DNA from 3 places in the Streptomyces sp. CA189 genome. Region 1 is predicted to be linked to each of the others. Evidence: riboswitches for the same ligand, from Rfam matches in the RefSeq annotation. Region 1 holds a riboswitch; each other region holds the start of a gene.
What was found. A riboswitch is a leader RNA that binds a small molecule or an ion and turns the genes downstream of it on or off. The one in region 1 is predicted to bind cyclic di-AMP.
Positions count from the first base shown of each region.

Region 2: another riboswitch for cyclic di-AMP. It lies ahead of AC061S_RS17705 (transglycosylase family protein); the one in region 1 lies ahead of AC061S_RS02460 (LysM peptidoglycan-binding domain-containing M23 family metallopeptidase).
Region 3: another riboswitch for cyclic di-AMP. It lies ahead of AC061S_RS06190 (M23 family metallopeptidase); the one in region 1 lies ahead of AC061S_RS02460 (LysM peptidoglycan-binding domain-containing M23 family metallopeptidase).

Region 1 covers NZ_JBWJVM010000002.1:50,290-54,543, reverse strand. The annotation lists gene AC061S_RS02465 (winged helix DNA-binding domain-containing protein) at 1-1,152, opposite strand, end outside; gene AC061S_RS02460 (LysM peptidoglycan-binding domain-containing M23 family metallopeptidase) at 1,219-2,229, opposite strand; cyclic di-AMP (ydaO/yuaA leader) riboswitch at 2,232-2,428, opposite strand; gene AC061S_RS02455 (tyrosine-protein phosphatase) at 2,763-3,584, shown strand; gene AC061S_RS02450 (aspartate aminotransferase family protein) at 3,684-4,254, opposite strand, start outside.
Region 2 covers NZ_JBWJVM010000020.1:33,847-38,100, forward strand. The annotation lists partial or broken gene AC061S_RS17695 (cytochrome P450) at 1-32, shown strand, start outside; gene AC061S_RS17700 (LysM peptidoglycan-binding domain-containing protein) at 176-1,306, shown strand; cyclic di-AMP (ydaO/yuaA leader) riboswitch at 1,583-1,754, shown strand; gene AC061S_RS17705 (transglycosylase family protein) at 1,757-2,461, shown strand; gene eno (phosphopyruvate hydratase) at 2,829-4,121, shown strand; gene AC061S_RS17715 (FtsB family cell division protein) at 4,241-4,254, shown strand, end outside.
Region 3 covers NZ_JBWJVM010000005.1:65,523-69,776, reverse strand. The annotation lists gene AC061S_RS06205 (bifunctional acetate--CoA ligase family protein/GNAT family N-acetyltransferase) at 1-290, opposite strand, end outside; gene AC061S_RS06200 (HPr family phosphocarrier protein) at 475-756, shown strand; gene AC061S_RS06195 (GntR family transcriptional regulator) at 1,042-1,707, opposite strand; gene AC061S_RS06190 (M23 family metallopeptidase) at 1,902-2,696, opposite strand; cyclic di-AMP (ydaO/yuaA leader) riboswitch at 2,709-2,868, opposite strand; gene AC061S_RS06185 (M16 family metallopeptidase) at 3,109-4,254, opposite strand, start outside.

The DNA.
Region 1 (4,254 bases):
GACGAGCAACCGGGTCTCGGCGCTCGGCAGTTTGCTCCACCAGTGGCCGTACCGCCGGTAGACCTCCGGTTCGCGGTCGGCCAGGAAGGCCGTCAGCGCCCGGGCCTCGTCCGCGAGCCCCTCCCAGACCTCCTCCGGCAGGGGGTGGAAGGCGGTCGCCTCGATCCCGCCGTCGGCCCCGGCCGGGCGCCACACTCCGGCGACGCGGCCGTCGACCAGCAGGGTCGCCAGGGTGTCGCCGTTCATCCGCGCGACGAGCTTGCGGTACTGCGGCGGCACGATGCGGCTCCGGTCGGCGTAGGCCAGCAGCACGCTGTCCCACATGGCCATCAGCCGGGGCGGCGCCGGCGTGTCCTCCTGCGGCCGCGGCGCGCCCTGGGTGTCGAACAGCTCCTCGCCGTCCGGCCCGGTCAGCCGGTCGAGCCGTCCGGAGAGCTCCAGCGCGCGCAGGGCCTGGCGGACCCTGGCCCGCTGGACCAGGGAGAACTGCGCCACGTCCGCCGCCGACGCCGGCCCGAATCCCTCCAGGTAGCGCAGGACCAGCGTCCGCAGGGACTCCTCCGCCGCCTCCGGGTCCGCCGGTACCGTGCGCGGCCGGCTCGGGGGCGCGACGTAGGACGGGCGCTCCCCGAACGACCAGGGCGCGGCGGTGGGCGCGTGCAGCAGGGGTGCGTACTGCCGCAGCCCCCACCACGCTCCGGGCTGCTGCGGCGCTCCCAGCCGGTGTCCGAGCCAGGCCTCGCACTCCGCGGTCGTACGGGGCCGGTCGGCGAAGTCCAGCAGCTCCGGCACGAGGACGTCGGCGTCCTCGGCCGTCAGCCCCGAGTCCGTGAAACGGGTCCCGAGCCGGGCGGCCCGTACGGAGGGCTGCACGGCCTCCCGGAAGGGCCGGTAGTCCTCCGCGTGCACGGCGTGCAGGGTCAGCCGCATCAACGTCGACTTGACGACCTCACGCCCCGCGAAGGCGGCGTCGAGGTCTGCCGGGTCGAAGCCGGCGAGCCGGTTCCACAGCGCGAGATAGGGCGAGGCCGCGTGCTGCGCCTGCAGGGCGACCACCCGGCGGACCGCGTCATCGACGTCCATCACCTCGCGCCGCAGGAGCAACTGCCGTGCGAGCGTGGAGCGGTTGAGCTCCCCTGCGCTGACCTTCATGCCGTGACCGTCCCGTCCCCTGTCGAAACGGGCAGCCTAACCGGCACCTCCGACAGCGCCTCGGATTCAGATGCTGACGCCCTTCGACCGGAGGTAGGCCAGCGGGTCGATGTCCGAGCCGTACGAGGGGCCGGTGCGGATCTCGAAGTGCAGGTGCGGTCCGGTCGAGTTGCCCGTGGAACCGGAGAGGCCGATGCTCTGGCCGCCGGTGACGCTCTGGCCGGACGAGACGGACAGCTGGGAGAGGTGCGCGTACTGGCTGTACTTGCCGTCGGCGTGCCGGATGACGACCTCGTTGCCGTACGAGCCGCTCCACCCGGCGGAGACGACGGTACCGGCGCCGACCGCCTTGACGGTGGTGCCGCTGCTCGCGGAGAAGTCGACACCGGTGTGGTAGCCGCTGGACCACATGGCGCCGGAGGTCCTGTACGCGGTGGACGGGCCGCCGCCGACGGGGGCGACGAAGCCGGTCGACGTGGAGCCGCCCTGCTGCTTGGCCGGGGCCTTGGCGGCGGGTGCCTTGGCGGCGGGCGCGGCGGCCTCATCGGAAGAATCCGACGAATCCGACGAATCACTAGAAGTGGAAGAACCGGAGGAAGCGGACTTCTTGGCCGGCTTCGGCGTTTCGGCCGGCGCGGACTCGGCCGCCGCGGCCGGAGCCGAGCCCTTCGCGCCGAGGGTCAGTTTCAGGCCCGGGTGGATCAGCGACGGGTCGGTGCCGACGGCCTCGCGGTTGTCCGCGTAGAGCTGCTCCCAGCCACCGGTGAGGTGCTGGCGCTCGGCGATCTTGGAGAGGTAGTCACCCGCCACCACGGTGTAGACGGCGGGGGCGCCCTGCGCGGCGGCCGGCGCCGCCTGGAGGGCGGCCACGGCCTGCGAAGCCACAGCCTGCGCGGCCACGGCCTGCGGAGCCTGGACCGGAGCGGCGGCGGTCGCGGCGGTCGGGGCGCCCGCAGCGTGGGCGCCGGTGGCGCCGAGCAGCGGAAGCGCGAGAGCCGCGCCACCGGTGCCCGCGGCGGCGAACCCGCGGGATATCGAGCGGGACTTGGGACGGCGGTGCTTACCCGTTCCGGACATGGCGAATTCCTCTCCGACGCCTGCGAGGTGAGCTGTCGGGTTCGGACTGGAGATGTCCGGCGGTGTATGTGCCGGTGAACAGCACATGCACGGCTTCACCCCGAGCTGTCCCGTTGTAAAGATCCCGAAGGAGCTCCGGAACAGCGGCTTACCTGGTTCCCCCGCTCCTGCCGCGCGCGTGAATAGTCGGGTGAGGTTTCCGGACGGCGGCAGGATTAGGCGGTCCATCCGGATCGATCGCGAAGGTAATCGAGCCTGCCCGCACGGAACAAGTCCCGAATTCCTCGATGGATTCCCAGGGATGATGGACCGACGGAATTCCGGTCACCCTCCGTCCATTCCCCACCCCCAACAGCCGTCCCGACAGGGGAATTCGCCATTCGTGATCAGGCACTCACGGTCACCGTATGATCTGGCTCACGGGGAGGTGTCCGATCTCGCCTCTCGCTATGGCAAGTTGTCAGCAAGTAGCGCAATTCGGACACGCGCGGCGACGACCGCACGGACGACACGGACGACACGGAGGAGCCCCTGTGACCCAGCAGATACCCCAGAGCCCCCACACCGATCCGGTACCGGCCGAGTCGGCGCTGACCGGAGTGCGCAACTTCCGTGACGTGGGCGGGTTGCCGACCGTGGACGGCCGAAGGGTCAAGTCGGGACGACTGTTCCGAAGCGGACATCTGGCGCATGCCACCGAAAGCGACGCGGAATTCCTCGGGTCGCTCGGACTGCACACCGTCTTCGACTTCCGCAACGGCGCCGACCACGCCCTGGAGGGTCCGGACGTGGAGCTGCCCGGTGTGCGCAACGTCGGCATTCCGCTGTCGGATCCGGCCGACGGCCGGGAGTTCTGGAAGATGGTCCGCGAAGGGGATCTGGCGCAGCTCCGCGAGATCCTGGGCGGGGGCAAGGCCGCCGCGCGGATGTCCCGTTCGTACCGGACGATGATCCGGACCCGTACGGCCGAGCACAGCCGGGTCGTGCACGCGCTCGCCGAGGACAGCGTCCCGGCCCTCATGCACTGCGCCGCCGGGAAGGACCGGGCCGGCCTGTCGATCGCCGTCACCCTGCTCGCGCTGGGCGTCGAGCGGGAGGCGATCGTCGCGGACTACCTGGAGTCGAACGCCCCGCACAACCGCTACCGGGTCCGCCGCGGCAGCGACTCGCCCGAGGCCCGCGCCCCCGAGGTGATGGAGCTGCTCGCCCCGCTCTTCGACGCCCGCGCCCCGTATCTGACCACGGCCTTCGACGCCATCGACGAGGAGTGGGGCGGTGTGGAGCGCTACCTCGCCGACGGCCTCGGACTCACGCCCGAGACCCTCGGCAGGCTCCGCGACCGGCTGCTGGACTGACGCCCCACGAGGCGGGCCGACTGCCGCCGGGCCGACTGCCGGGCCGCCGGCCCAGCGGTCGGTTCAGCGGTCGGCCCAGCAGTCGGCCCAGCAGTCGGTTCAACGGTTGGCGACGGCCTGCCTCACCAACGTCCGGCCGAAATCCCACATCAGCGCGCCGCCGCCGTGGGCCTCGTCCATGACCGCGCGGAAGGCGCCGACGAACCGGTCGACGTCCGCCTCGTCCACGATCAGCGGCGGGATCAGCTTGATCACTTCCAGGTGGTCGCCGGAGACCTGCGTGAGGATCCGGTGCTTCTGCAGCAGCGGCACCACTACCATCTGCGCGAACAGCCCCTTGCGCGCCGCCTGCAGCATGCTCCAGCGGCTCCGCAGGCCCAGCGAGGACGGCCGGCCGAATTCGATGCCGATCATCAGCCCGCGTCCCCGTACCGCGTGGAGCAGTTCGTACTCGTCCACGAGCGCGGCGAGCCGCCCGTGCAGCAGGTCGCCCATCGATCGGGCGTTGGCCACCACCCGCTCGTCCTCCATGACGGAGAGGACGGCGAGCCCGGCCGCCATCGCCTGCGCGTTGGAGCCGAAGCTGGCGGAGTGGACGAGCACCCGGTCCATGGAGGAGTAGACCTTCTTGAAGATCCAGTCCTTGCCCAGGGTCGCACCGACGGGCACG
Region 2 (4,254 bases), on a different contig from region 1:
TCACCGCCGAAATCACCCACCAAAACGCCTGAAACCGGCCTGACCGGAAGTCAGTTCGCTGCCCAAACTTGTGACCGGCGTTCGAAGGCCGCTAGGTTCTGCCGTTACCCCGCCGTTATGCGAAAGGTGCAGCCTCATGCGTTCCGGGAACGGCCGCCACAGACGCCCCCGACAAGTGCCCGCACTTGTCGTCACCGCCGGAGTCACCGGCACCGCCCTCGCCCTGCCGCTGCTCGCCGCCACCGGCGCGAGCGCCGCGGAGACCTCCACGTGGGACAAGGTCGCCGAGTGCGAGAGCGGCGGTACGTGGAGCGCCAACTTCGGCAGCGGCTCGTACGGCGGGCTGCAGTTCAGCCAGGAGCAGTGGAGGAAGGCCGGCGGGCTCGACTTCGCCGAGCGCGCCGACCTCGCCAGCCGCTCCCAGCAGATCGCCGTGGCCGAACGGGTCCTGGCCTCCCAGGGCCCCCAGGCGTGGCCGCTGTGCGGGGTGCCGGCCGGTCTGACGCAGGACGCGCCCGCCGCCGAGGTGGACCCGGGCCTGCCCGCCGGATCCGGGTCCGTCGCCCCCACTCCGTCCCGCCCGGACGACGCCGTGCCCCACACGGGCTCGGGCAAGCCGTCCACGGACTTCGGGGCCCCGACGCAGCAGGGCCCGGCCCCGTCGGACTCGCCGCTGCCCGACTATCCGATCGGCGTGCCCGGCGAACTGCCCGTCATGCCCTCGCCGGACCTCCAGGCGCCGCCTCCCGGACTCCCGGGCGACCCGACGGCTCCCACGAGCCCGGTGGACCCCACCGCCCCCGTGGCCCCGGCCACTCCGGCGGACCCCACGGCTCCGGCGCCGCCGTCCGCGGACCCGACCGCACCGGTGGACCCGACGGCTCCGGCGAACCCGAACGACCCGGGCGACCCCACGAAGCCGACGAACCCGGGTAATTCGGAGAACCAAGCCAACCCGACCAATCCGGTCAACCCGCTCAACCCGGTCAACCCGGTTGATCCCACCGCCCCGACGGCTCCGGCCGCACCCGGCGAATCCACCGCCCCGAGCGCCCCGGCTGCCCCCGGCGCGGCCGAGGGCAGCGGCAAGCACCGCGGCCCGGCCGCCGTCGAAACGCCCGCCGCGCCTGACGCCGCGTCGGACCCGACGTACACCGTGAAGGCGGGCGACAGCCTCATCGCGATCGCGGACGCCAACGGAGTGAAGGGCGGCTGGAAGGGGCTCTACGAGGCCAACGAGCAGGTCATCGGCGGCGATGCGGACCTGATCAAGCCTGGTCAGAACCTGGATCTAACGCATCAATAAGGGCACTTAAGGCGCCCGGAACCGGCTGATTGTCCGTTTTCTGTAAGTGAGACATGTGTCTCTCTGGGTCAACTGGCGTGTCCGGTCCGGAGGGTTCTGCAAACCCCGCTCTCACCTGCGCAAACACCCTTTGGGGGAGCGCAAGTAGGCACTGTTTCCCCCCGATGTCCCTCGTTGAACATCGGGGGGAGACCTGTCTACCTTCTGAATCGCTCGCCACCGCGGGCTCCTTCGACCGCATCGCCGAATCCTGCCGGCGGACGGAGGGAACACTCGTCGCGTAAAGCGCCGAAGGCAGGAGCGGGGGAACCAAGGTAGGCGCCGGAACCGGCCGTTGAGAGACGGTCACGGAACCGGCTAGGGGTTAAGCCAAGCGCTAGGTCGCTCGGCCGGGCACTCACTCGCCCGAACCCGACAGCTCACCTCGTAGGCGTCGGTGAGGAGAACTCCATGCTGCTTTCGGGCAAGGGCAAGCACCGTCGCGGCTCCAAGGCCGTCCGCATCGTCACGCTCGCCGGTGTCGCCGGTGCCGTCGTCGCGGCACCGCTGATGGCCGCGGGCACCGCCTCGGCCGCGACCGCTTCCGAGTGGGACCGCGTCGCCTCGTGCGAGTCCGGCGGCAACTGGTCCATCAACACGGGCAACGGCTACTACGGCGGCCTGCAGTTCTCGTCCTCCACGTGGGCCGCGTACGGCGGCAAGGCGTACGCCTCGCAGGCCAACCAGGCCTCCAAGTCGCAGCAGATAGCCATCGCCGAGAAGGTCCTCAAGGGCCAGGGCAAGGGCGCCTGGCCGTCCTGTGGCGTGGGCCTGTCGAACTCCTCCTACACCGGCGGCTCGGCGGAGACTCCGGCCAAGCCGAAGACCCAGCCGAAGCCCGCGCCGAAGCAGGAGAAGAAGGCCGAGCCGAAGAAGGAGACCAAGCGCGTCGAGGCTCCGACCACCCGCTCCGACCGTCCGGCCGCCGCCGCGCCGAAGACCGAAGCCCCCAAGACGGGCAACGGCTCCTACGAGGTCAAGTCCGGCGACACGCTGGGCGCGATCGCCGACGCGAACAACGTGTCCGGTGGCTGGGAGAAGCTCCACGAGCTCAACAAGGACATCGTCTCGGACGCCGACCTGATCTTCCCGGGCCAGAAGCTGAAGCTCAGCTGAACCCGAAGGTGAGGCCGGAGCTGAACCCCGGCTGAAACCTGTGAGAACGGTCGTGGCCGCTTTTGCGACACGCAGTAGTTCCACACCTAGTTCCACACCTAGCTCCACCACGCAATCCCACCGCCCGGCGCGCAACCCCCTTCGCGCCGGGCGGTGCTGTGTGCGGGTGCCTCCGGCCTGACGGAGCCTCCGGAAAGCCGATGATCAAGGGCCCTATGTCCTGTAAGAGGGGCATTCAGGCCCTTTTTCGTCCCAGGACCCGGGCGGTCGGCTGGCCGAGTGCCCAGAGGCGGTTAGGCTCTAAGCGGCAAGGCCATCCCACGGCCTGACACGCCACCGCACACCCAGCGTCACATCCCAGAAGGAGATGCTCGTGCCGTCCATCGACGTCGTCGTAGCCCGGGAAATCCTGGACTCCCGAGGCAACCCCACGGTCGAGGTCGAGGTGGGCCTCGACGATGGCAGCACCGGCCGTGCTGCAGTCCCGTCCGGCGCCTCCACCGGAGCGTTCGAAGCCGTTGAGCTCCGTGACGGTGACCCCAACCGCTACATGGGCAAGGGCGTAGAGAAGGCCGTCCTCGCCGTCATCGAGCAGCTCGGCCCGGAGCTCGTCGGCTACGACGCCACCGAGCAGCGCCTGATCGACCAGGCGATGATCGACCTGGACGCCACCGAGAACAAGGGCTCCCTGGGCGCCAACGCCATCCTCGGTGTCTCCCTCGCCGTCGCGCACGCCGCGTCCGAGGCCTCCGACCTCCCGCTGTTCCGCTACCTCGGCGGTCCGAACGCGCACCTGCTGCCCGTTCCGATGATGAACATCCTGAACGGTGGGTCGCACGCCGACTCCAACGTCGACATCCAGGAGTTCATGATCGCCCCGATCGGCGCGGAGTCCTTCTCCGAGGCCCTTCGCTGGGGTGCCGAGGTCTACCACACCCTCAAGAAGGTCCTGCACACCAAGGGCCTCTCCACCGGTCTGGGCGACGAGGGCGGCTTCGCGCCGAACCTCGAGTCGAACCGCGCCGCGCTGGACCTCATCGTCGAGGCCATCAAGCAGGCCGGCTACGTCCCGGGCACCCAGATCGCGCTCGCGCTCGACGTCGCCGCGTCCGAGTTCTACAAGGACGGCAACTACGAGTTCGAGGGCAAGTCCCGCTCGGCCGCCGAGATGACCGACTACTACGCCGAGCTCGTCGAGGCGTACCCGCTGGTCTCCATCGAGGACCCGCTGTTCGAGGACGACTGGGCCGGCTGGAAGACCCTCACCGACCGCCTGGGCGCCAAGGTCCAGATCGTCGGCGACGACCTCTTCGTCACCAACCCCGAGCGTCTCGCCCGCGGCATCGAAGAGGGCTCGGCGAACGCCCTGCTCGTCAAGGTGAACCAGATCGGTTCGCTGACCGAGACCCTGGACGCCGTCGAGATGGCCCAGCGCAACGGTTTCAAGTGCATGATGTCGCACCGCTCCGGTGAGACCGAGGACGTCACCATCGCCGACCTCGCGGTCGCCGTGAACTGCGGCCAGATCAAGACCGGCGCCCCGGCCCGCTCGGACCGCGTCGCCAAGTACAACCAGCTGCTGCGCATCGAGGAGATCCTCGACGACGCCGCGGTGTACGCGGGCCGCAGCGCGTTCCCGCGGTTTCGCCCTGCGAACTGATCGAACACAGTAAGGGCTGATCAGTCCTTTAGGGTGCAAGCCTCCCTACGTCCCCGCACTCGGTCCCGTACCGTGTGCGGGGACGTAGTGCGTCGTGCGCATATAGGGGAGGCGGATCAATGGCCGGGAACCG
Region 3 (4,254 bases), on a different contig from region 1:
ATCCGGTCGTAGCGGACGGTGGCGATGAACTCGCCGCCGATCGTCGCGGCGAGGCCGACGCGGTCCACGTAGTCGTGGTGCGTGAAGCGGTGCACGTCGCGGTCGGAGAGCCGGGGGTAGGGCGCGAAGAACCGGTAGTACTTGGACTCGTCCGAGACCTGCTCGTAGAAGCTGACCAGCCGGCCCGCGTCGTCGGTGGTGATGGGCCGGATCCGGGCGGTTCCACCGTCGCGAAGGACGACGTCGGCTTCCCAGTGGTCCGGGTACGAGGGGTCGGACTCGGTGGTCATGGGGCCACCTTAAGGCTCGAACGCTTCGAGTGGCCTGGGCGCGGCGCATCGGGCAAGGTGGCTCGGATCAGGGCAAGCTGGGGCAGGTCGAATGGCGGGAAACTCGGGCCGAAGGTCGGCTCGACCATTCCGGACGTCGTGAGAGACTGGTCTAGACAACCGTAAGAACCTGAAGGGCATCACCATGGCAGAGCGCCGCGTCAACGTCGGCTGGGCCGAGGGCCTGCACGCTCGTCCCGCCTCGATCTTCGTCCGCGCGACGACCGCTTCCGGCGTCCCGGTGACCATCGCGAAGGCCGGCGGCGACCCCGTCAACGCCGCCTCCATGCTGGCGGTTCTGGGCCTGGGCGCCCAGGGCGGCGAGGAGATCGTCCTCTCGTCCGAGGCCGACGGCGCCGAGGCCGCACTGGACCGCCTCGCGAAGCTGGTCGCCGAGGGTCTCGAGGAGCTCCCCGAGACCGTCTGACCCTTCGGGTTCGACCCGCAGGACTCGCAGGACTTGCACGGCGAAGCCGTTGCCCCCGGCCACCACGGTCGAGGGCAACGGCTTCGCTGCTTTTCGCGCGAAATGCCGGTCGGCCGCCGCCTCATCGACGCATCGCCCCATCCACACGGGCGGAAATACGCGCACCGCACTTTCCGGCACACTTTCCGAAACACTCGATTCCGGTGGACCGAATTCAGGCGGAATGGCGTCCGGCGCGGACATTATGACCCGGCCCGGATATCCCACCTTTGTATACGGCGTTTGTTAATGCGGAACGCTCGCCGTGTTTACTGCAGGTTGCAAAGTCCTCACGCGCATCCGGTGCGCCCCCGCCGCCCGGTCCACGTGCGCCGCGGTCAGCGCCCGGGCCCGCTCGGCGTCGCCCCGGGCCACCGCGTCCACGATCGCGCCGTGCTCGGCCCAGGACTCCACGGGCCGCACCGGGGCCTCCACCACGTACATCCAGGCCACCTTGTGGCGCATCTGGGTGAGCAGCGCGATCAGCCCGGGGCTGCCCGAGGCCTGGGAGAGCGTCTCGTGGAACCAGCCGCCCAGGGAGCGCAGATCCTCCCCCTGGCCCCTCCTGGCCCGCTCCTGGCCCAGCCTGACCAGCCCGCGCAGCACCTTGAGGTGGGCCTCGCTGCGCCGCCGGGCCGCCCGGGCGGCCGCGAGGGGCTCCAGCAGCATCCGCAGCTCCAGGAGGTCGGCCGCCTCCTGCTCGGTCGGCTCGGCCACACAGGCGCCCGCGTGCCGGCGGGTGGTCACGAACCCCTCGGACTCCAGCGTGCGCAGCGCCTCGCGCACCGGGACCCGCGAGACTCCGTAACGGCGGGCCAGTACCTCCTCGGTCAGCCGGCTGCCGGGCCCGAACACCCCGGAGACGATGTCATCGCGGATCGCTGTGCATACCGTGTGCGCGGGAATACGCAAGACCGGAACCTCCGCCTTTTTCGTATGGCTGTGCGCGTTGCGACTCTATTGCAACACACGATAATTTCCGAGGACGGCCGGAAATACGAAACATTCACACAACGCGAAGCACGAAGCGCGAAACATCAAGCACGAAGGCCCCGGCTCGAAGAGAGCCGGGGCCTTCGCGGAAGTCGTGCGGTGCGACGGTGGGGTCAGAGGGTGACGCCGTGCGAGCGCAGGTACGCGACCGGGTTGATGTCCGAGCCGTAGTCGGCGCCGGTGCGGGCCTCGAAGTGCAGGTGCGCGCCGCTGGAGTTGCCGGTGTTGCCCGAGAGGCCGATCTGCTGGCCCGGGGCGACCTGCTGGCCGGCCCGGACGCTCACCGAGTACAGGTGGCCGTACTGGGTGTACGTGCCGTCGGCGTGCTTGATGACGACGTTGTTGCCGTACGCGCCGCCCCAGCCGGCCTCGATCACGGTGCCCAGGCCGACCGAGCGCACCGAGGTGCCGGAGTCGGCGTGGAAGTCGATGCCGGTGTGGCTGCCGGAGGACCACATGGCGCCGCCCGCGTGGTACTGCGTGCTGACGTAGGAGCCGTCGATCGGGGAGACGAAGGTGTTGAGGCGCTTGCGCTCCTCTTCGCGGGCGGCGCGCTCGGCGGCCTCGCGCTCGGCCTTGGCCTGGGCTTCGGCCTTCGCCTTGGCCTCGGCGGCCCGCTGCTTGGCGTCGGCCTCGGCCTGCGCCTTGGCGGCGGCGGCCTCGGCGGCGCGCTGCTGGGAGTGGGCCTGGGCCTCGACGTCACCGGCGAGCTCGTCGGCCACCACGATGGTGTTGAGGCTGCCGGTGTCCTCGAAGGAGGGGGAATTGTCCGCGGCGAACGCGGGACCCGCCAGGGAGCCGACGACGCCGGTGGCGGCGAGGGCGGCTATGCCGGCGTAGCCGGCGGTCCTGCGGCTCATACGGCTCGAACCACGGTGCTTGCCGGCGGCACTACTGCCAAACGCCATGAAGGGGCTGATCCTTTCCTTCCCTCTCGCCTACCGGGTTAGCTGACGGGTTCGGAGCAGGAAGGTCTCCTACGGGCCCCCTCTTGCGAGGCGGTCCGATTCACCCCAGGGACACAAGTGGGTCCCCGGCTCCCCAGGCTCGCGCCTGACGGGGACTCGGCGATTGCTGTCCGGTGCCGCGGATGCGGCGGTTACAACTGACGAACAGCACGGCCGACGCTAGGCGGATCATCAGTCAATCGCCAAACAGACACGCCATTTTGTTGCGTACGCCACACCACATACAAGCAACCACACGACTAAAGGAATAGAAAAGACAAAAGGGACTCCGACGGGCAAGCCGCCGGAGTCCCTTGCCGGAGCCTCCTTGTGCGGCGGGCCAGTTGGCAACCCGCCGACAGTCAACGGAGGGTCAGTTGGCGACCACGGTCACTTCGCCGATCCCGAGGGCCCGCACCGGCTCTGCGATCTGCGAGGCGTCGCCGACCAGGACCGTGACCAGGCGGTCCACCGGGAAGGCGCTGACGACCGCCGAAGTGGCCTCCACCGTCCCGGTCTCGGCGAGCCGCGCGTACAACTGCGCCTGGTAGTCGTCCGGAAGCTCCTGCTCGACCTGGTCGGCGAGCGTGCCCGCGACGGAGGCCGCCGTCTCGAACTTCAGCGGGGCCACGCCCACCAAGTTCTGCACGGCCACGTCCCGTTCGGCGTCGGTCAGGCCGCCCTGCGCGAGGGTGCGCAGCACCGTCCAGAGGTCGTCCAGGGCCGGGCCGGTGTTCGGGGTGTCCACCGAGCCGCTGATGGCCAGCATCGAGGCGCCCTTGCCGTCGGCCGTGGAGCGCAGCACCTGGCCGAAGGCGCGCACGCCGTACGTGTACCCCTTCTCCTCGCGCAGCACCTTGTCCAGCCGGGACGTGAGGGTGCCGCCCAGGCAGTACGTGCCGAGCACCTGGGGCGCCCAGACCCGGTCGTGCCGGTCCGCGCCGATGCGGCCGATCAGCAACTGCGTCTGGACCGCGCCGGGCCGGTCCACGATGACCACGCGGCCCGTGTCGTCGGCGGTGATCGGCGGAACCGGACGCGGGGCGGTGGTGTCACCGGTCCACGCGCCCAGGGTGTCGGCAAGGACGGCGTCCAGTTCGATGCCGGTCAGGTCGCCGACGACCACCGCGGTGGCGGTCGCGGGGCGCACGTGGGCCTCGTAGAAGGCCCGTACGGCCGCGGAGTCGATGCGGGCGACCGTCTCCTCGGTTCCCTGACGCGGGCGGGACATCCGCAGGGAGGCCGGGAAGAGCTCCTTCGAGAGCTGCTTGGCGGCACGGCGCTGCGGGTTGGCGCTCTCGTGCGGGATCTCGTCGAGCCGGTTGCGCACCAGGCGGTCGACCTCGGCCTCGGCGAAGGCCGGCGTGCGCAGCGCCTCGGCGACCAGGCCCAGCGCCTTGTGCAGGCGGGAGGCCGGGACCTCGAGGGAGACCCGCAGGCCGGGGTGGTCGGCGTGCGCGTCGAGGGTGGCGCCGCAGCGCTCCAGCTCGGCGGCGAAGTCCTCGGCGGAGCGCTTGTC